Regions from separate parts of the Streptomyces sp. NPDC008150 genome, predicted to be linked through region 2. Evidence: riboswitches for the same ligand, from Rfam matches in the RefSeq annotation. Region 2 holds a riboswitch; each other region holds the start of a gene.
The links. Region 2 has a riboswitch for cobalamin ahead of ACFZA0_RS36910 (CbtB-domain containing protein). Riboswitches for the same ligand answer to the same signal wherever they lie in the genome.
Positions count from the first base shown of each region.

Region 1: linked by a shared signal. The riboswitch ahead of ACFZA0_RS05380 (cobalamin biosynthesis protein) and the one ahead of ACFZA0_RS36910 (CbtB-domain containing protein) in region 2 are both predicted to bind cobalamin.
Region 3: linked by a shared signal. The riboswitch ahead of ACFZA0_RS09975 (HoxN/HupN/NixA family nickel/cobalt transporter) and the one ahead of ACFZA0_RS36910 (CbtB-domain containing protein) in region 2 are both predicted to bind cobalamin.

Region 1 is NZ_JBIBHJ010000001.1:1,236,963-1,244,221, reverse strand. It holds gene ACFZA0_RS05405 (alpha/beta fold hydrolase) at 289-1,416, opposite strand; gene ACFZA0_RS05400 (class II aldolase/adducin family protein) at 1,525-2,346, opposite strand; gene ACFZA0_RS05395 (GH25 family lysozyme) at 2,659-3,372, shown strand; gene ACFZA0_RS05390 (inorganic phosphate transporter) at 3,604-4,860, shown strand; gene ACFZA0_RS05385 (hypothetical protein) at 4,892-5,113, shown strand; cobalamin riboswitch at 5,264-5,397, shown strand; gene ACFZA0_RS05380 (cobalamin biosynthesis protein) at 5,567-6,541, shown strand; gene ACFZA0_RS05375 (cobyric acid synthase) at 6,538-7,259, shown strand, end outside.
Region 2 is NZ_JBIBHJ010000025.1:62,198-69,456, forward strand. It holds gene ACFZA0_RS36895 (helix-turn-helix domain-containing protein) at 139-1,512, opposite strand; gene ACFZA0_RS36900 (pirin family protein) at 1,843-2,814, shown strand; gene ACFZA0_RS36905 (CbtA family protein) at 2,959-3,717, opposite strand; gene ACFZA0_RS36910 (CbtB-domain containing protein) at 3,739-3,960, opposite strand; cobalamin riboswitch at 3,997-4,151, opposite strand; gene ACFZA0_RS36915 (DeoR family transcriptional regulator) at 4,177-4,938, opposite strand; gene ACFZA0_RS36920 (MFS transporter) at 5,028-6,263, shown strand; gene ACFZA0_RS36925 (zinc-binding dehydrogenase) at 6,317-7,259, opposite strand, start outside.
Region 3 is NZ_JBIBHJ010000003.1:148,034-155,292, reverse strand. It holds partial or broken gene ACFZA0_RS10005 (hypothetical protein) at 1-242, opposite strand, end outside; gene ACFZA0_RS10000 (SH3 domain-containing protein) at 454-993, shown strand; gene ACFZA0_RS09995 (hypothetical protein) at 1,267-1,821, shown strand; gene ACFZA0_RS09990 (hypothetical protein) at 1,898-2,101, opposite strand; gene ACFZA0_RS09985 (helix-turn-helix domain-containing protein) at 2,340-3,683, shown strand; gene ACFZA0_RS09980 (ANTAR domain-containing protein) at 3,940-4,827, shown strand; gene ACFZA0_RS09975 (HoxN/HupN/NixA family nickel/cobalt transporter) at 4,899-6,023, opposite strand; cobalamin riboswitch at 6,051-6,260, opposite strand; gene ACFZA0_RS09970 (metalloregulator ArsR/SmtB family transcription factor) at 6,341-6,709, shown strand; gene ACFZA0_RS09965 (LPXTG cell wall anchor domain-containing protein) at 6,832-7,259, opposite strand, start outside.

The DNA of each region.
Region 1 (7,259 bases), on a different contig from region 2:
GCGGGGCTTCCGGGGCAGGCGGGGACGCCTTCGCGGGCGCCCCGGCGGAGCGCGGCGCCCGGGGCGCGAATCCCCGGGCGGAGGCCGGACCGGGTCCCGCCAGGGCCGGGGCGCTCGCCGGGGGCGCGGCACTGGCGCGGGGGCTGCCCCGGGGTCCGAGCCGGCCGCGACGGGCGCCACCGGGCACGAGGTCGCCGCCGTTGGCCGGGAAGCGGCGGGCACGGGGCCGAACCCCCGGTCCGGGCGGCCGCTTTCGCCGTCCGGACCGCGCGCCCCCCGCGCCGGCGCCTACATCAGCGGTGTGAGGAAGCGCCGCAGCGCCTCCTCGTAGCCCCTCGGGTCCACGTTCCACATGGCGCCGTGCGGGGCGTCCGGGACGGTGTGGAAGGCGACCAAGTCGGGCCGCCGGGCGGCGAGGCGGCGGGAGAGGTCCCAGGGCGCCACCGTGTCGGCGGGGCCGTGCACGAGGAGCGTCGGGACGGTGAGGCCCGCCGGGTCGGTGGCCTCCGCCGTGCCGATGTCGCGCAGGCCGGCCCGTCCCTGGGCCGCGCGGACCGCCAGCGGCAGCAGCGGTCCGGGGGTGCGGCGGGCGGTCGCGAGGGCGCGCAGGGTGGTCTCCCAGCTCAGCACCGGCGAGTCCAGGACGAGGCCGCAGATCCGGCGGCGCAGCCCCGAGCGGGCGGCGGCGCGCAGCGCCATGGTCGCGCCGGTGGACCACCCGTACAGGACGACCTTCGAGGCGCCGTGCCGCACGGCGTAGCGGATCGCGGCGTCCAGGTCGCGCCACTCGCTCTCCCCGAGGTGGCCGAGGCCGTCCCGGGGGCGGGGCGCGCCGAGGTCGCCGCGGTAGGAGAGGGCGAGCACCGGGAAACGCTGGAGGCGCAGGAACTCCATGACGTTCATGGCGAGTTCGCGGGTGGTGCCCAGGCCGTGCACGGCGATCACCCAGGTGCTCCGGTCGGCGGGCACGAACCAGGCGGGCAGCGGGCCGAGTTCACCGGGCACGTCGACGTCGGCATGGTCGAGGCCGAGCGCGGTGCCCGGGTTGCCGACGTACAGGTTCGGGGTGAGCCAGGCGCGGTCGCCGGCGCCGAGGGTGCCGTGGGTGACCCGTTCCAGGCGTCGTACGACGGTGTCGGCGGTGTGCTCGGCACCCGGCAGGACCGGGCCGACGACCGCGTGCGAACCGTCGCCCGCGAGCCCGTAGGTGCCGGGCCGCAGCGACGCGAAGTCGCGGGTGAGGGTGATCTGGCCCGCGGCCGTGCCGTGCACGGTCAGGCGGGGTTCGGTGGCGAGCGGTCTGCCGGGGGACGCCCTGAGTGCGGCGTCGCTGGCGAGCCGGCCGGCCGCCACGGCGGCGGCTCCGGCACCGATGACTGCGGTGACGGCAGCGGCCGTCGCTCTGACTGTGCGCACGTGTTCAGTGTCCCGTCGCCGGGCGGGCCGGGCCAGTGGGAAGCCGTTCGGGGGTGACGCGGCACCGCTCCGCCGCCCCGCTGTCCGGGTTCCCCGGTGCTCCGCCGGTCACACGCCGCGGGGCTGCCCGTACCCCCGCAGGCGGTCCCTCGCCTCGGCCATCCGGTCCGCCGGCAGGACCGCCGGGGTCAGCCCGGGGACCGACGAGGCGGCCAGCCACACCCTGCACATCCATTCGAGCTGGGCCGTGCGGTCGTAGGCCTGGTCGAGGGTGTCGCCGTAGGTGAGGGCCCCGTGGTTGGCGAGCAGGCAGCCGGTGCGGTCCTCCAGCGCGGCCAGGGCGTTGCGGGCCAGTTCCTCGGTGCCGTAGGTCGCGTAGGGGGCGACGCGGACGGTGCCGCCGAGGGTGCCGGCCAGGTAGTGGATGTCGGGGAGCGCCGGCACGAGCGTCGAGACGGCCGTGGCGTGCACGGCGTGCGTGTGGACGACGGCCCCGGCGGCGGTGTTCCGGTACACGGCGAGGTGCAGGGGCAGTTCGCTGGTCGGCCGCAGGGTGCCGGTCACTTGGTGGCCGTCGAGGTCCACCGCCGTCAGGTCGCGGGCGGTGAGCCGGTCGTAGGGCACGCCCGTCGGGGTGACCAGGACGGTGTCCCCGACGCGGACGGAGACGTTGCCCGAGGTGCCGACGACCAGACCGTCGGCGACCGTGCGGCGTGCCGTGGCGACGAGTTCCCGCCAGGCGTCCGCCTCCTCGGGGAGCGCGGCCCGGCGGGGCGCCGCGGCCCCGGCCGACGCGCCGTCACCCTCCCCCGCTCCCCGGGGCGCACGGTTTCCCGGCGCCCCAATACCCCGGGCGTCCTCGCCCCGTTGGTCGGGGCGGCCGTCGGACTCGTCGGGCCCGCCGGGCCGGTCACTCCACACCTCAGCCATGCGCCGATCCTGTCAGGCGGTGGCGCGGGCCGGTCCGGCGAGGACGCGACACCCCGGCGCGGCGGCACCGGGGCCGGTCCAACACCCGTGCGGTGCACGCCCGTTGACGATTCGCACCATTGTGCCCCTCTTGCACGTAATGCCGGAGATGATCTGAATTGCACCGATCGTCCAGTAGCCTCTGGTGAACTTGTCGCGCCTGTCGCCGTTTCCGGGGGAAGCATGGTCCGCGCCCGCACATCAGTCCGTCCCGTCAACCACACCCGCCCCGCCGGTCCCGGCGGAAGCCGCCGTGCGCACGGCGGGGGCACGGTGCCCGTCCTCGCGACGCTCGCCCTCGCCGCCACCCTCGCGGGCACGGTCGCCGCGAGCCCGGCCTCGGCCGCCGGCCTGCCCAGGGGGCACGACGTCTCCGCGTACCAGAAGAACGTGAACTGGTCGTCGGCGCGGGCGAAGGGCGCGCAGTTCGTCTACGTCAAGGCGACCGAGTCCACGACGTACCGCAACCCCTACTTCGCCAAGCAGTACGCGGGAGCGCGGTCCGCCGGGCTGGTCCGGGGCGCCTACCACTTCGCGCTGCCGGACCGGTCCTCGGGCAAGGCGCAGGCCTCCTACCTCCTCGGCCACGGCGGAGCGTGGAAGGCGGACGGCTGGACGCTGCCGCCGGCCCTCGACCTCGAATCCAACCCGTACAACCGCAAGCACGGCTGCTACAACCTGTCGAAGGGCGCCATGACGTCCTGGATCAGGTCGTTCAGCTCCGAGGTGGAGCGCCGGACCGGCCGGCCGCCCGTCATCTACACGTCCACCCGCTGGTGGAACACGTGCACGGGCAACAGCCGCGCCTTCGCGTCGACCCACGCGCTGTGGGTCGCGCGCCACGGCACCAAGACCGCCGGGACGCTGCCCGCGGGCTGGTCGTACTGGACGTTCTGGCAGCACGGCAGCAACGGGAAGCTGCCGGGTGACCAGAATCTCTTCAACGGATCGACGACCGCCCTGCGCAAGTTCGCCCGCGGCTACTAGACCGACGGACGGGCCCGCCGACGGCCGAAGCGAGGCCGCCGGCACGGGAGCCCGCCCAGAGGGCCACGAGGGTCTCGGGCGGGGCCTGTTCGCGCGCCCGGTCGGGGCACGACCGGACCGGCACGCCCACCTCCGTTTGCGGTCACCATGACGCCCTTCTCAGTTCATCTTCCGTTCACCCACGTTACTTACGTTCAAATCGCCAATGACTTCGAACGATTGCCTGGGTAAATGGAAAACTTCTCGCTGATCCTCGCGATCGTGGTTATAACCGCACTCGCGTTCGATTTCACGAACGGTTTTCACGACACCGCCAACGCGATGGCCACCACCATCTCGACCGGTGCGCTCAAGCCCAAGGTCGCGGTCGCCATGTCGGCCACGCTGAACCTTGTCGGCGCCTTCCTCTCCGTGGAGGTCGCCAACACGATCTCCAAAGGTCTCGTCGACGAGACCGGCATCCGTCCCGAGGTCATCTTCGCCGCCCTGGTCGGCGCGATCCTCTGGAACCTGGTGACCTGGCTGGTCGGCCTCCCCTCCAGTTCCTCGCACGCCCTGATGGGCGGTCTGATCGGGGCCACGGTCGCCTCGGCCGGCACCGGGGCCGTGCACGGCAACGTGCTCGTCACCAACGTGCTGCTGCCGGCGCTCGCCGCGCCGATCGTCGCAGGGCTCGCCGCCCTGTTCGCCACCCGGCTCTCGTACACCCTGGGCAAGAAGGCCGACGGCAGGGCCGCGGCGAAGGGCTACCGCGCCGGACAGATCGCCTCGGCCGGCCTGGTCTCGCTCGCGCACGGCACGAACGACGCGCAGAAGACGATGGGCATCATCACCCTCGCCCTGGTCGCCGGCGGCGTCGTCGCCCCCGACTCCGACCCGCCCACCTGGGTCATCCTCTCCGCGGGCCTCGCCATCGCGATGGGCACGTACATCGGCGGCTGGCGCATCATCCGCACCATGGGCTCCGGCCTGACCGACCTCCAGCCGCAGCAGGGCTTCGCCGCCCAGACCAGCGCGGCCACGGTCATCCTGGCCTCCTCCCACCTCGGCTTCTCCCTCTCCACCACGCACGCCGTCTCCGGTTCGGTGATGGGCGCGGGTCTCGGCCGCAAGGGCGGTGTGGTCCGCTGGTCCACGGCCGGCCGCATGCTGGTCGCCTGGGCGCTGACGCTGCCCGCCGCCGCGCTGGTCGGCGCGGGCGCCGAGTACGTGACCGAGCAGGGCGGCTGGGGCACCGGTCTCGTCGCCGTCTTCCTGGTCGCCGCGTCCGCCGGCATCTACCTGTTGTCGCGCCGCCAGGTCGTCGACCACACCAACGTCGCCGCCCCCGACGCGGAGCCCGGCGTCGTCACCACCGCGCTCGCCGCCGTGGTGCCCCCGCCGACCGCGGCCGCGGCCGCGGAACTGACGGCCACCATCCCCGCCCCCGCCCAGGCAGCCGCGTCGGTCGTGTCCGACCCCGCGGCCCCGCCGACCGCCGCGGCCTGACCCGCCCCGACGAAGGAAAGAGACGAACGGCATGAACATCGACTGGGCGGCCCTCGGTTCCGTCTTCGGCGTCAGCCTCGTGGCCACCGTGGCCACCGTGGGCCTGTTCACCCTCGGCGTCGCCGGGCTCTCGCACCGCGAGCGGGCCCAGGCCCGGGGCGGCACGGCGGCCCTCGCGACGACCGGCGCGTACGTCTGCTTCGCGGCCTGCGTGGCGGCGGTGGCGTACGGGATCAGCCTGATCGTCGCCTGACCCACCGGCGACACCGCGGCCCCGCGACGGCGGGTGCGGGACGGCTCCGCCCTCCGCACCCGCCGTCGCGCGTGCCCGCCGCGCCGGTGCCCGTGTGGGCCTCAGCACACTCTCCCTCCGCAGGTCAACGGCAAGTTGACGGCTGTTCTCGGAGCGTGGTGGACTGCCGGGGCCATGTACGGCGGCAGAAGAGGAAGCCGGTGCGAATCCGGCGCGGTCCCGCCACTGTCACCGGGGAGCACTCCCCGGGAGCCAGGAACTCTCCCCGCCGGTCTCGTCGAACCAGGGCGTGGACACCCTGAGTGAGGACATACCGCGATGCCCGGCCGCCGTGCCCGTTCCCGTCGTGCCCCTTCCAACGCCCGTGCCCGTGCCCGCTCGTGCGCCGTTCCGCGTGACGGTGCCGGAGCCCGGCCGGCCCGTACTCCCTCCGACCCCTCGGGCGGCTGAGCGATGGGTGCCGATCGCGTCTTCGCGTACGGCGCCGCCGCCGGGCTCCTCGGTGACCTCGTCCTCGGCGACCCGCGCCGCGGGCACCCGGTGGCCGCCTTCGGGCGGGCCGCGGGTGCCGTGGAACGGGTCCTGTGGCGCGACCACCGCGGCCGGGGCGCGCTGCACACCCTCGTCTGCGCCGGCGGCGCCGTGGCGCTCGGCGCCGCCGCCGCCCGCGCCGCGCGCGGTTCCCGCGGTGCCTCGGTGGCGCTGACCGCGGCCACCACCTTCTGCGTCGTCGGCGGCACCTCCCTGGCACGCGAGGCGCGCGCGATCGGGCGGGCCCTCGACGCCGGTGACGTGGCCGCCGCGCGGGCCCGGCTGCCGCACCTGTGCGGACGCGACCCGCAGTCCCTCGACGCGGACGGCATCGCCCGCGCCGTCGTCGAGTCCGTCGCCGAGAACACCTCCGACGCCGTGGTGGGCGCCCTGGTGTGGGGCGCGGTCGCCGGGGTCCCGGGGCTCGTCGGGTTCCGTGCGGTCAACACGCTCGACGCGATGGTGGGTCACAAGTCGCCGCGCCACCGCCGGTTCGGCTGGGCCTCGGCCCGCCTCGACGACGTCGCGGGCTGGCCCGGCGCCCGGCTGACCGCCGTGCTCGCCGCCGTCTGCGGGGACCGCCCGCGCGACGCGCTGCGTGCCTGGCGCGCCGACGCCGCACTGCACCCGAGCCCCAACGCGGGCCCCGTGGAGGCCTCGTTCGCGGGCGCCCTCGGCGTGCGGCTGGGCGGCACGCTCTCGTACGGCGGACGCGTCGAGCACCGCCCCGTGCTCAACGGCGCGGGCCGCCCCGTCGCCACCGGGGACATCGACCGCGCCGTCCGGCTGTCCCGCCGGGTGGGCGTGGCCGCGCTCGGCGTGGCGGTGTCGGGGCGGCTGCTGGCGGACAGGGTGCTCACGGGGCACCGGACGACGACGAAGGGACGCAGGGCATGAACGGCGGGCTGCTCGTCGCCGGCACCACGTCGGACGCGGGCAAGAGTGTCGTCACCGCCGGGATCTGCCGGTGGCTGGTGCGGCAGGGCGTGAAGGTCGCGCCGTTCAAGGCGCAGAACATGTCGCTGAACTCCTTCGTGACCCGCGAGGGTGCCGAGATCGGACGCGCGCAGGCGATGCAGGCGCAGGCCGCCCGCGTCGAGCCCACCGCGCTGATGAACCCCGTCCTGCTCAAACCGGGCGGCGAACAGAGCAGCCAGGTCGTGCTGATGGGCAGGCCGGTCGGCGAGATGAGCGCCCGCGGCTACCACGGCGGGCGGCGCGAACAGCTGCTCGGCACCGTGCTGGACTGCCTGGCCCAGCTGCGGAGCACGTACGACGCGGTGATCTGCGAGGGCGCCGGGAGCCCCGCGGAGATCAACCTGCGGCGCACCGACATCGTCAACATGGGCATCGCCCGCAACGCCCGGCTGCCCGTCCTCGTCGTCGGCGACATCGACCGCGGCGGGGTGTTCGCGTCCTTCTTCGGCACCCTCGCGCTGCTCTCCCCGGAGGACCAGTCGCTGATCGCCGGGTTCCTCGTCAACAAGTTCCGCGGCGACGTGTCGCTGCTCGAACCGGGCCTCGACATGCTCCGCGGGCTGACGGGCCGGCCCACGTACGGGGTGCTGCCGTTCCGGCACGGGCTCGGCATCGACGAGGAGGACGGGCTGCGGGT
Region 2 (7,259 bases):
CGTACGAGCGCCCCACGCCGTCTGTCCGACATTCTCGCTTTTGGGCGAAGGGCCGCACCACCGCGCGACGTAGCGATCCGCCGGGCACCCTTCCTCCCTTTGTAGAAAACAGCTGGTGAAAGGCGGCGCCCGGGGCGGTCAGACGGGGTCGGCGGTGCCGGTGGCACCGGGGGGTCCGGCGGACCCCGCGGGCGCTCCGGAAGCGGCCGGAGCACCGGTGCCGGAGGGCGCCCGGGACACCGCCACGTACGTGCCGTGTCCGTCGCGCGTGCCCCGCCCCCGCTCCCCCGCGGCCGTCAACTCCTCGATCCGCAGGCCGAGATGGAGGACCAGCCGGTGGGATCCGTTGTCGAGGTCGAGCCCGGTGATCTCCTGTATCCGGCGCAGCCGGTGGTACAGCGAGGTGCGGTGGATCCCCAGGGCGGCTGCCGTGCGCGGGACCGACCCGGCGTGTTCGAGGTAGCTGCGCAGGGTCTGCCGCAGCCGGGCGCCGCCGTTCTCGGCCAGCACGCGCAGCGGCTTGGGGACGAGGGCCTCGGTCAGGGCGTGTTCGGGCAGTTGCAGCAGCACGGCGAACTCGCCGAGCTCCTCCCAGTCGGCCACCCCGCCGAGCGACGGCAGCCGGGCGGCGCCGGAGAGCGCGACGAGGGCCTGCTCGTACGACGTCCACGCGTCGGCGAGGTGCGCCTGCCGGCCGCCGACGCCGACCACGGGGCCGGCGTCGGGGTGCAGGAAGGTGCCGAGGGCGTCGAGGATCCGCCGGGACTGTTCGGCCAGTTCACCGGGGGCCGGGGGCCGGTCGCGGACCTGGAGGAGGACGGCGCGGTCCTGGTCCACGGCGGTGAGACCGTGCGCGGAACGGGTGCGCCGGAACACGTCCACCGCGCCGCGCAGCGCCAACTCCACCTGTCCGGGCGGCTCGTGGCAGCGGGCGACCTGGACGACGGTGACCACGCTGTGCGGGGCGTCCCGCAACAGCCCGGAGTTCAGGACGCGTTGGCGGGCGGCGGCGCGGCCGGCCGGGCCGGTGCCGAGCAGGTCGAGCAGGAGGTCGCGGGTGCCGGTCTCCTCCGCGCTCCCGGCGAAGTGCTCCGTCCAGAGCTGGGCGGTCATGGCGCCGGCCGCGCGTCCGACCGACTCGGTCTCCCGGGCGGTCAGTTCGGACTGCGGGGCGATGACCATCAACAGCCCGAGCAGATGGCCGCGTTCACGCAGCGGCACGCAGTAGCGGGGCAGCAGCCCCAGCTCGTCGCTCCCGTCGAGGAAGCCGGGCCGGGACCACCGGGTGACACCCTGCGCGAGGACGAAGCGGATGGGTTCGTTGTCGGCGACGCCCTGGAGCAGGCTGCGCACCCGTACGGGGTCCTCGTCGCCGTAGTGGCGGCTGGAGCACACCATCCGCACCAGGGGGTCGTCGACCACGACGGAGCGGCCGATGTCCTCGGCGAGCTGGTCGACGAGCGTCTGGAGCGCGGCGCTGCCGGGCCTGGCCCGCTGGAGCCGCTCACCCATCCCTGCCCGTCCTTTCGGTCCCGCTCGCGTCCTGCTCGCGTTCCGCTCGTGTCCTGGTGCTCTCGTGCCCAGGTGCTCGCGGGCGCGCGGGCCACCGGGCCGACAGATCGACTTTCCCAACGTGACGCGCCCGATCATGATTCCCACTGTGTCCGGGATCTCGTCGCCCGTCGGCCCGTCGTCCCCGCTCCGCGCGGTCCGCTCACCGTGGACGGATCTCCCGTCCGGCGGTCGCCGTCCGCCGCGGCCTAGGATCGGTGGCGTACCGGCGCGGGCGGGCGGACCGCCCGGCCGAGGGACCGGTCCGGCGGTCGAGGGAAGGCGCGCGCAGTGAGCAACGTCGAGAAGGAACCGGCCGCGGTCCGGTGCGGTGCGGCGGACGAGACCGGGGGGACGCCCCGCACGGAGGTGCTGACCCCACGGGCGGTTCCGCTGGGCGGTCCGCGGGCGATGACCGTGCGCCGCACCCTTCCGCAGCGCTCCCGGTCGCTGATCGGCGCGTGGTGCTTCGCCGACCACTACGGTCCCGACGACGTCGCGGAGACGGGCGGCATGGTGGTGCCCCCGCACCCGCACACCGGGCTCCAGACGGTGAGCTGGCTGTTCAGCGGAGAGATCGAGCACCGCGACAGCCTGGGCAGCCACGCGTTCGTGCGGCCGGGCGAGCTGAACCTGATGACCGGCGGCCACGGCATCAGCCACTCGGAGGTCTCCACGGCGGCGACCACCCTGCTGCACGGGGTGCAGCTCTGGGTCGCGCTGCCCGACGAGCACCGGCACACGGGGAGCGCGTTCCAGCACCACGTCCCGGCGGCCGTGCGGGTCGACGGGGCGGAGATCCGGGTGTTCCTCGGCTCGCTGGCCGGCGAGACCTCGCCGGTGCCGACGTTCACACCGCTGCTCGGCGCGGAGATCCTGCTCGAACCGGGTGCGGTGGTGTCCCTCGCGGTGGACCCGGCGTTCGAGCACGGCCTGCTCGTCGACCACGGGGACGTCCGCCTCGGGGACACCCGGCTGCGCCCCGCCGAGCTGGGCTACCACTCCCCCGGCACACGGACCCTCACGCTCACGAACGACTCGCCCGACACGGCGCGGACGGTTCTGCTGGGCGGCCCGCCGTTCGGCGAGGACCTCCTCATGTGGTGGAACTTCGTCGGCAGGACCAACGAGGACATCGTCCGCGCCCGCGAGGACTGGACGAACGGGACGCGGTTCGGCGAGGTGACGGGCTACGACGGCGCCCGGCTGCCCGCGCCCGAGCTGCCGAACGTCCCCCTGAAGCCGCGCGGCAGGCCCCACTGAGCGTCTGCGTGGCGCCGCCGCGGCGGTGAGACCCGGGGCGGCCCGTCGCCAACTCCGGCGCGCACGGCCCGTGTTGCCGATCGACGCGACGCCGGGAGAGGACCCGCGGACGCGTCCGCGGGTCCTCTCCCGGCGTGCGGTGTCTCAGTGCGCGGCGGTGACCGCCCGCCCCGAAGTGGCCTGCGCCGACTTCGGGTTGATCAGCCTTTCGGCCAACTCACCGAAGACGAGGCCGAATCCGCCCCACAGCACGGCCTGGACGGCCAGCGCGGAGAGCCGGAACCGCCACAGCAGGGCCGCCGGGAAGTCGGCCGGCACCTCGTTGACCACCGGCAGGAACGCGTAGGCGGTCCCGACGACGACCGCGAAGGCGGCCAGCGCCGCCACCGTCGCCCACCACGCCCCCAGCCGCGGCGCGAGACGCCTGCCGAGCAGGGTGGCGCCGACCGCGAGGAGCACGCTCAGCACCATCATCAGGAAGTACAGGCCGGTCCGCCGGCCGATGGTGTCGGGGTCGCCGACCGAGGGCGGGTTGGCCGGGTACTTCAGGAACGGCACGACGTACACCGCGAGCAGCGCGCTGCCGGAGAGCAGCAGCGCGGTCGCGCGCGGGGAGAAGCGGCCGACACGGCCCAGCGCGAAGCAGAACGCGAGGGCCGCGATGCCGCCGAAGGCCACACCGTAGACGAGAACGCCCGTGGCGAGACCGGCGGTCGACTGGAGCGAGCGCGAGACGACTTCCACCTCGTGCTCGTGGGAGTGGGCGTGGGACTCCTCGAAGCTGATCGCGCTGTCCACGCTCGGCTCACCGAGCAGATAGGCGACGACCAGGGCGAGCACGCCGGCCGCGAGACCGGCGAGCATGCCCCGTACGAGGAGGTTTCTGACAGTTGCGGAGTTCATGGTTGTCCGGCGTCCCTCGGGTCAGTGGCAGGGGAAGCCGAGAAGGTGGCGGGCGTCGTGCACCCATTCATGAACGTCCGTGCCGCTGAACACGGAGGTGGCGCCCTGCTCGGCGCCGACGAAGTACAGCAGGACCAGCATCAGGATGCCGGCGAAGACGGCCCACGGGGCTATCGCCTTCAGCGGCAGCTTGGCGGGGAGTGCGGGGGTGGTGACTGACGGCGGTGCGACATGCTGCGCCATGGGCAGACCCTCCTCTGGGAGTTCGCGTCCCAACTCGGTGGTGCACTGGACGACGGCTACGGGTCTGACTCACGGGCAACTCCCTTCGGGAGGTGCCTCGTTCACAGTGGCGCGACCGTGCCGGACTTCCACCGGCTTCCGTTCTTGCGTCGTCGATTCCCGATGACGGTACCGCCTGGCACGTTCCCGTCCAAGAGCGCCCGCGACAGGGACCGTTCAGACGATCCTGAGCGTCGTGCCCGCGTTCTCGAACGCCGCGGTCTCCTCGGCGGGTGCCGTGGTGTCGGTGACCAGGACGTCGACGAGGCCGGCGGGGCCCACGTGGGCGTGGGCGGTGCGGCCGAGTTTGCTGCCGTCGGCGGCGGCGACGACGCGGCGCGACGACGAGACGGCGGCCTTCTTCACCGCCGCCTCGTCGAGGTCGTACGCGGTCATGCCGTCGGCCGCGGTCAGGCCGCAGCAGCCCAGCACGGCGGTGTCGAAGCGCAGCGCCGCCAGGGAGGCGAGGGTGAGGGGGCCGGTGAGGGCGCCCTCGGTGGCGCGGGGCCGGCCGCCGGGGACCAGCAGGGCGGTCTGTTCGGGGGCGTCGGCGAGGACGTTCAGTGCCTGCAACGACAGTGGCATGACGGTGAGTTGGCGTCCGCGCAGCAGGCGGGCGACTTCGAGACAGGTCGTGCCGCTGTCCAGCAGGACGGTCTCCCCGTCGGCGACGAGCGAGGCCACCTCCGCCGCGATGCGTCGCTTGGCGTCGACGGCCTCGTGGGCGCGCAGCGCGAAGGGCGGCTCGTCCCCCCTCAGCAGGAGGGTGCGGGCACCGCCGCGCATTCGTTCGAGGACGCCCTGTGCGGCCAGGTGGTCGAGGTCGCGGCGGACGGTCATCTCCGAGGCACCCGTCAGCGCGGCGAGTTCGCCGACCGTGACCGTCCCTTCCTCCTGGACGGCCTGGGCGATCAGACGATGGCGCTCCGCGGTGCTCATGCGGCGATTCAACACCACCGTCGGCAAACAGTGAAGCTGTTCGAAGTGAGGTGTATCGAACAGATAATTTGTTCGTTACTGTGTCCGGCATGGAAAGAGCGCTGCGCGTTGCTCGCGCTGTGACATTCGTGTATTTCGTCCTCAACGGCACGCTGCTGGGCATGTGGGTGGTCCAGATCCCGGCCGTCGAGGAGCGGGTGGGCATCAGTCACGCGGCACTGGGAGGCTTCCTCGTCCTGCTCGGGGCCGGGGCCTTCCTCGGCATGCAACTGGGCGGCAGGCTGTCCGACCGGCTCGGCACCCGCACGGTCGTCCCGCTGGCCGGGGTGCTGTGCAGCGCGACGCTGGTGCTGCCCGGTCTGGCCCGCGAGCCCTGGGTCCTCGGAGCGGCCCTGCTGGTCTTCGGCTTCGGCAACGGCACCCTCGACGTCAGCATGAACGCGCACGCGGTGCAGGTGGAGAAGGCCTACGGGCGCCCCGTCATGTCCGCCTTCCACGCCACGTTCTCCGTCGGCGGGGTACTGGCGGCCCTCGTCGGCGCGGCGGCCGTGGACGTCGGCTGGGGAACGGCCGCGACGCTGAGCGCGGCCGCGTGCGCCGGCGTCGTCGTTGCCCTGGTCTCGGCACGGGGGCTGCTGCCCGCCGAGGGCGCGGCGGAGGCGCCCGGGACCGGGACGGAGGCCGGGGAGAACCCCGGCGGCGGGACCGGCGGGCGTGCGGTTCCCGCCCGGATCTGGTTCCTGGCCGTCCTGGCGCTCCTCGTCATGCTGTGCGAGGGCGCCGCCAACGACTGGAGCGTCCTGCACCTCAAGACCGTCCTGGGCGCGTCGGAGAGCACCGCCGCCTTCGCCTACGGGACCTTCGCGGCGACGATGACCGTCGGCAGGCTCCTGGCGGACCGGGTCTCCGCGCGGTTCGGGACGGTCGCGGTCCTGCGGTACGGCGCGGCCCTGGCCTGCGCCGGCATCACGCTGGTGGCCCTGTCGCCGTGGATCTGGGCGGCGCTGGTGGGCTGGGGCCTGTTCGGGCTGGGGCTGTCGGGCTGTGTCCCGCAGTTGTTCAGCGCCGCCGGGCACACCGATCCCGCCGCCGCCGGCACCAACGTCTCGCGCGTCGCCGGACTCGGCTACATCGGCATGCTCGCCGGGCCCGCGGTCATCGGCTGGATGACCCATGTCATGGCCCTCAACCACACGTTCCTGCTCCCGGCGCTGTTCTGCGCGACCGCCGCCGCGGCGGCCGGGGTCCTGCGCACGCCGGCGCCCGGGGGCGACCCGTCCGGCGCGCTCGCGGACCGGCCGGACACCCTGGAGACGACCTCCTGACCCGACGGGTCCGGAACGCCCGCCCGGCACGGCAGATGCCCGTGCCGGGTGTCTCAGTGCCGGACCCGGACGACGAGCTTGCCCGTCGCGCGGTTGTTCTCCATGTCGTCGTGCGCCCGGGCCACGTGCTCCAGGCCGTCGTAGACACGGTCCACGGGAAAGGCGAGCCGACCGGCGGCGACCGCGTCGACGATCTCCTGGAAGTCCTCGCGGGGAAGGTCGGAGGCGTCGCCGAAGTAGCCGGCGAGCCGGACCCCTCTCGGCAGGTACTCGTTCGGGGAGAAGTCCGGCACCGTCCACTGGTTGGAGAGACTCCCGCCGAAACAGCCCGTACCGTGCACGCGCACCGCCCGCAGGGTGTCCTGCAAGGTCGGGGCGCCGACGAGGTCGAGGGCGGCGTCGACGCCGTCCGGGTACAACTCCCGCACGGCGTTGGCCACTTCACCGGTGTCCAGCACCGGGTGGTCGACACCGTGCTCCTTCAGCAGGGTGAGGCGGTCGGCCCGCCGGGTGGTGGACAGCACGGTGGCTCCGCGCCACGCCGCGAGGGCGGCGGCGGCCAGGCCCACCGAGGAGGTACCGCCGCGGATCAGCAGGGACTGGCCCGGCCTCAGGTCCAGGCCGACGGTGAGCGAACCGTGGGCGGTCTGCACCATCTCCGGCAGGGCGCCCAGCACTTCCCACGGGAGGTCCGTGTCGACCGGGACGACCTGGGCCAGCGGCACCGAGGTGTACTCGGCGTAGCCGCCGTCGTAGCGGCGCCCCATGTCCCCCATCATCGCGACGACCTTCCGGCCGCGCGCCAGCCCGCTGCCGGGCGGGGCGTGGTCGACGGTACCGGCGGCCTCGATGCCCGGCACCCGCGGGAAACTGACGCCGACCCCCAGCCCCAGCCGGAGCTTCAGCTCCGAACGGTTGACCCCGAAGGCCTCGACCCGGATCCGTACCCAGCCGTCCCGCTCGGGCGGCAGGGGAAGCCTGGTCAGCCGCAGATTG
Region 3 (7,259 bases), on a different contig from region 2:
CCGTGGATGCCCCACCGGCCCCGGAGCCCGCCGGTGTCGAGCTCCCGCATGATCCCGGCGCCGACGGTGTCGGCGACCGCGTCCCGCACGGCCGGATCCTCCGCCAGTGGCGCCATCGTGGTCACGTAGCGGCCGGTGTCGGCCAGACCGTACGCGGCCCAGGCCGCGAGCACGCCGAAGGGCGCGAGGAAGCAGGACAGGGCGATCAGTACGGCCGATACGGCGCTCCGGATGCGGGACACCCCTCCAGGACAGGCCGTGGGGCCGGTGCGCGCGAGTGGTCCGCCCGCATTCGGGTTGCCCGGCGGTCCCGTCCGGCGGTTCCGCGCCGTTCACCCCGTGCGTCGGTGTCACTCCGGAGGGTGAATGCCTTGGGGCGTACGGGCGGGGGGTTCTCCGGTAGTGAGCAGGGCTGAACGGGTGTTTCCTGGTTCCGGGGAAAAGGAGGCGATCATGCGCACCACTCCGGCCCTGCGGACGCTGGCCGTGACCCTGTTCGCAGGCGGCACCTTCGCCGTCGTGGCGACGGGCACCACGGCCTTCGCAGCCCCGCCGACGTACGCCGACGGACATGGCGGCGACGGCGGCGGCAGCGGTCCGACCTGGGGCACCGTCATCTCCGCGACCCCCCTCAACGTGAGGGTGGCGCCCACCACCGGCTCTTCCGTCGTCGACCGGCTCTCGCCGGGCAGCCAGGACCGCCTGGAATGCGCGGTCCGCGGCCAGAGCGTGGACGGCAACCCGTACTGGTACTGGCTGACCGGCGCCCAGGGATGGGCGAGCGCGTCGGCGATCGACACCGGCGGCCGGGCCGTGTCCCTCTGCTCGGACCCGTGTCCGGTGTGGAAGGACGACTCCTGGCACCCGTCCAACGGCGACAAGAACCCGTGGGACCGGGACAGGAGCGCCGAGTGGAACATCTCCGGCTCCTGGAACTTCAGCATCTCCGGGTCGTCCAGCTCGGGTCTCTACAGCTGGGTCCCCGACAACTGACCCGGCAACTGACCCGGCCGTGAACCGAGTTAGCGGTCGAGTCCGTGACCCGAGTCCGTGACCCGAGTCCGTGACCCGGGTCCGTGATCCGGGTCCGGGGGCCGGCCGGTCGACGTGGCCGGCCGGCCCCCGGACCCCGACGGGCGCCGCGTGGCGCCGGGTCGAGTCGTCGAATCGTCGAGTTGCCGTCGGACCGGCGCAGGTGTGCGCTGGTAGACGGGAGACACGCACGGGGGCGCCCGACCAGGGCGAGTGAGGAAGAGGAGTGTTCCCATGGCTCAAGCAGCACCCGCCCCCGGCGGAATGTCACGGGGCGCCGGGCACCGGCCCGCCGGTCCGTCGTCGGACCCGTCCGACGTCTTCAGCGACCGGGCGCACAGGATCGCGAAACTCGCGGTGCCGCTCGTGCTCGGTCTGGTCTACGGCTACTGGGCCGCGTCCAACCGGCGGGCCGGCGGTGAGATCACGGGCTGGAACATCCTGTTCGGCTTCGTCACCGCGATCGTCTTCATGGTGGTGCTCGCGGCCACGATGCAGCTCGCGGCGCGGCTGACGGGCGGGCTGCACGCGGTGCTCTGGTTCGTGTTCACCGGAGTGGCCTTCGGCTTCGTCTACAGCCAGAGCGGCAACAGCATCCTGCGGTCGGTGTTCGCGTCGCTGGGCATCGGCGCCCTGGTCTTCGCGGGGCTGCTGTACCACTACTCCACGCAGCGGGGCGTGCGCCGCCGGTACGGCATGACCCGCACGGCCGTGCCGCACGACGCACCCGGGCCGGTCCGGGGGACCGCCACCACCGTCGGGCACGACACGCGCGCCACGCGCACCTGAGCGCCGGCGGCACATCCGAGGCGTCACGTGGGCCCCGCTCCCTTCCAGGGAGCGGGGCCCACGGCGTCGTGCGGGGCTACCCGCGCGCGGTGCGGTCGGCGTCGCCCGCGCGCCGCGTGAGCGTGTGGGCGGCGCCGCCCGCGCCGTGGCCGGCGGCATGGGCGGGGCACGCGTTGGACGCGGCGATCAGGGCCGCCACGGCGACGATCGCTGCGCCCAGACCCCGCACGTACCGCAGGGACCTGCGTCCGCGGAGTACGGAAAGGCGGCGTCCTGGCACGAAAACCAACCTCGCAACAACAAGCGACGGATTAAACATGCTTAACGTGACCCCAACCTAGGGGTCCGCGCGGCCGGACGGGAAGGGGATCCGGGGAGAGGAAGGGCACGTTCTTGTGACGGGAGGTGCGGACGATACGGATGGTGTTGCCACGAACCCGCGCCGGCCGGCCGTGGCCCATCTGACGGTGTGTCAGTGAAAGTGCTGCGCAACTGGCCTTACTGGCATGATGAAACGCATGGCGAAGCGGGACGACCCCGAGACCATCGGGCGCAGGGTGCAGCAACTGCGGCACGAACGGGGTCTCACGCAGCGGCAGTTGGCGGAGCCGGTGTACACGCCCGCCTATGTCTCGACCCTGGAGGCCGGGCGGGTGCGCCCCTCCGACGAGGCGCTGCGGCACCTGGCCGAGCGGCTCGGCGTCACGTTCGACGAGCTCGCCACCGGACGCCCGGCCCGCCTCGCCACCGATCTGCGGATGCGGCTGACCGAGGCGCAGCGCACCCTCGCGGTCGGCGACGCGCCCGCGGCGGCCGAGCAGTACGCCGCGCTGCTCGCCGAGGCGGAGACGCACGGCTTCGCCGAGGAGCAGGCCACGGCCCTGCTCGGACTCGGCGAGTGCGCCCTCGACACGGGTGAACTGGAGGCGGGGCGCGGCTACTTCGAGCGTGTGGAGCGGCTGCTCGCCGACGCCCCGCTGCCCGCCCGGGTGCCCGCCCTGCGCGGCAGGGCCGTCGCGCACTACCTCGCCGGTGAACTCCGGTACGCCGTCTACCTGCTGGAGACGACCCTCGACGAACTGAACCGGGGCGGGCTGCACGACCCGGACGCGCTGCTCCTGCTGTACGCCAGCGTCATAGGGCCGTACATGGACATGGGCGCCCACGCGCGGGCGGCCCAGGCTGCCGAACTCGCCCTGGCACTCGCCCCGCAGGCGGGCGATCCGGCACTGGTCGCGCGCATGCACCGCTCGGTGGCCCGGACCCTCCTCGCCGAGGGCCGCACCGCCGAGGCCGACGCCTCGCTCGTGAAGGCGGCGGAGCTGTACCGGAGCCTCCAGTTGCGCACCGAGCTCGCCAACTGCCACTGGATGCGCGGGTACGTGTACGCGCAGAACAGCCAACTCGACCGCGCGGAGGACGAGTTGCGGGAGGCGCAGGCCATGCTGTCCGCGACCCGCGCCGCCCTCTACAGCAGCCAGGTCGCGGTGGAACTGGCCGACGTTCTGCACCGGCGCGGCAAGTCCGAGGAGGCGGCGGACCTGCTGCGCGGCGTGCTCGGCGACCTGTCGTCGGAGCGCGGGGCCATGCACGCGGCGGGCGCGCACCGGCTGCTCGGCATCATCGCGGAGGACGCCCGGGACACCGAGGCCGCCGAGGAGCACTACGTCCGCGCGCTCAGCCTGCTGGAGCGCGCGGGCGCCGCCGGCGACCTGGCCGACCTGTGCCGGCTGCTCGGGGACCTGCTGCGCCGTACGGGCCGTCTCGACGCGGCGATGGACGCGTACCGCACCGGCCTGGGCCACCGCACGGCCCCCGGCACGACGACCCTGGGGCCGGCCCCGGCGCAGCCGCCGCTCTGAGGCCGGGGGCGCCGGGACGGGTCCGGCGGCCGGTCCGGCGGCCCGTGCGCGGTTTCCCGGGCGGCACGAGGGGTAACCGGCAGCCCCAGCGGGACGGACGGGCCCCGCCGGCGCGCACCGCGCACGCGCCCCACGCGCGCGCGTCGGCGCCGTGCGGCCGGGCGCCGGAGCGTGCGTCCCGGGAAGTCGAGGTCGCCGGACGACGGGCCGCTCCCGGTGGAGGCGGCGGTGATCGTTCCGGTGCCGCCAGGAGGCCATGCCCGTGCAATCCGGTAACGGCGACCACGCCGCCCCCCACGACCGGCCGGTTCCGCACCGTGGCCGTCCCCCCGCCACCGGCGAGCGCGTCGGCGTCCCGGGCGTCACCGGCGGCCGGGCTGTCCCGCGGGCCGCCGGACACGCGCCCGTCACCGAGCACGCCCGCGTCGCCGACCTACTCGCCGAGGAGACCCGCGGCGTGCCTCCCGACGAACTCCCGGCCCGGCTGTGCGCCGTCGCGGTCGACCTGCTGCCGGTGACCGGCGCGAGCGTGTCCCTGCTGTACGGCAGCGGCCTGCCCGTGCGGCTCGGCGCGAGCGACCCGGCGGCGGCCCGGCTGGCGGAGTTGCAGGCCACCCTCGGCGACGGTCCCGGCCCCCGGGCGGGGACCACCGGCGCCCCGGTGTTCGCGTCGGACCTGGACGGCTCGCGCTGGCCGGTGCTCGCGCGGCAGGCGGCCGAGGCCGGTGTGCGGGCGGTGTACTCGATCCCGCTCGGCCCCGACACGGCCTGCCTGGGCAGTCTCGACCTGTACGGCGACACCCCCGGCGCCCTCGACGCGGGCCACATGCCCACCGCGCTGCTGCTGGCCGGCGCGCTGACGGCGGCGGTGCTGGCGCTGGCGCGCGGGGAGTACGCGGGCGGCGGGGAGGGGCCGCGGCAGGCCGGCACCCCGGAGGAGAAGGGCGCCGCCTGGCTCGACGGCCTGGTGGCCGACCACGACACGGTGTTCCAGGCGGTCGGCATGATCATGGTGCAGAGCGGCGCCGGACCGGACGAGGCGCTGTCCCGGCTGCGGACGCACGCCGTGGACCGGGGAAGCACCGCGTTCGACGTGGCCCGCGAGGTGCTCGCCCACCGCGTCCGCTTCGATCCCCCGAGGTGAGCGGGGGCGCCGGGCGGCCCGGGCCGCCCGGCGCCCCGGCCCGGACGGCCGCGCGGGCCGCCGGACGGGCCCTAGTTGGCGTCCGGCGCGGCGCGTACCGTCCAGCGCTGCTCCACCTTCGCGACCTTCCAGTACGTCAGCGCCAGCGCCCACACCACGACGAAGAGGCCGACGATGACGTAGCCGACGTTGTCGAGGTCCAGGCCGGCGATCCAGTTCGTGACGTCGTCGCGCAGGTCGAGCTTGTCGTGCAGGACGCCCACGAGTTCGATCGTGCCGATGAAGAACGCGACCGCGATGGACAGCCCGGTGATCGTGAGGTTGTAGAAGACCTTGCGCACCGGGTTGGAGAACGCCCACTGGTACGCGAAGTTCATGAACGTGCCGTCCAGGGTGTCGAACAGGCTCATCCCGGCGGCGAACAGCAGCGGCAGGCACAGGATCGCGTACCAGGGCAGCCCGGCCGCGGCGCCCGAGCCTGCCATCACCATCAGCGTGACCTCCGTGGCGGTGTCGAAGCCGAGGCCGAAGAGGAAGCCGAGCGGGTACATCTGGCCGGGCCGGGTGATCGACTTGGTGAGGCGGCCCAGGACGCGGTTCATGAACCCGCGTGAGTCCAGGTGCTGTTCGAGCTTCCGCTCGTCGAACTGGCCCGCCCGCATGGAGCGGAACACCTTCAGGATGCCGAACAGGGCGACCAGGTTGAGGGCGGCGATCAGGTAGAGGAACCCGCCGGAGACGGTGGTGCCGACGACGCCCAGCGTCTGGTGGGCGCGCGAGCCGTCGCTCATCAGGGTGTTCGCGAGCTGCGCGCCGCCGGCCACCAGGGCGGCCATCACGACGACGACGCTGGAGTGCCCGAGCGCGAACCAGAAGCCCACGGACACCGGGCGCTTGCCGTCGGCCATCAGCTTGCGGGTGGTGTTGTCGATGGCGGCTATGTGGTCCGCGTCGAAGGCGTGCCGCATGCCGAGCGTGTACGCGGTGACGCCGAGGCCGATGCCGAACGCCTTGGTGCCGACCTCGTAGTGGTGCGGCTCGACGAGCAGGAACAGGATCCCGAAGGCGACGACGTGCAGGGCGACGATCACCGCCAGCAGTCCCGCGGTCTTGACGGTGTCCTCGCGGCGCCAGCGGAAGGACGCCGGGACGGCGGCCTTCACGGCGGTCGTGGACGTGCGTTCGGGCAGGGTCATGCGGTCACGCTCCAGCACCTCGTGGATCACTTCGTGAGATGCCGTGGCCGGTCTCCTGGCTTACGGGTCGAACGTCCGTGTCCCCGGCCTTCCCGGCCGCCTCACGGCGGTCAGTGGCCCGGCTCGCGCCGATGGGACGCGGACTTCCCGATCACAGTGGCGAGGGCCGCTCCGGCATGAATCCCCTGTTGAGGGACCGTCACCGGCTTCCCGAGCACCACGGCCCGCCCACCCTAGGTGCCGTCCGGGTCTCCTGCAAAGCTGCGTACTTGCGCAGGTATGGAAGATCACAGAGCGGGTGCTGCGAACATGGCCCCATGCATCTCGTCCCCGCGGACCGAGCGGACCGCCGCGTCATCGACGGCCACCGGGTGTGCGACGCCATCGCCGCGATCGGCGATCCGGGCCACGTACGCACCTGGGCCGACCGTTTCTCCCTGCTCGCCGACCCCAAGCGGCTCGCGCTGCTGCTCGCGCTGCAACGCACCGGGCCGCTCGCCGTGTCCGACCTCGCGGTCGCGACCGGCATGAACGACCCCGCCGTCTCCCAGGCACTGCGGCTGCTGCGCGCGGCCGGCGTCGTGGAGGGCGAGAAGGAGGGGCGGGTGGTGCGCTACCGGCTGGTCGACCTGGAGATGGGGTCGCTGCTCAAGCAGTGCGTGGCGGACGGCCCGCAGCACTCCTGACGCCCGGCTCCCGGCGTGCGCGCCGAACGCGAACGCCCCGTCCGTCCCCCGCGGTTGCGGGTGGACGGACGGGGCGTTCGTGCGTGCCTACTGCTCGGCGCTCACGCGCCTGCCGCCGTGGATCAGGAGCGGGCGGAGGAGCGACGGCGACGCGAGCCGATGAGGAGCGCACCGCCACCGGCGACCAGGACGGCCGCACCGATGGTGATCGGCATGGCGTTGCTGCCGCCACCGGTCTCGGCGAGGTCGCCACCGGTGGTGTCGCCGCCGGTGGAGGAACCGGCCGCGGCGGTGGTGGACGAGGAGGCGGCCGGGGCCGGGGCCGCGGACGTCTCGTCGGAGGCGGGGGCCGTGGTGGTGTCGTCCGACGGCGACGCCGACTCGCTGGTCTCGCCGCCCGCGGGGGTCGACGGCGCCGACTCGGTGGGCGTGCCGGTGGGCGTGTCGCTCGGGCTGGGCGACTCGGACTGCGTGGCGGTGCAGTCCTTGGTGCCGCCGTTCCAGGCCGCGATCAGCTTGTCGCCGATGACCGCGTGGTCCGGGCCGGCCG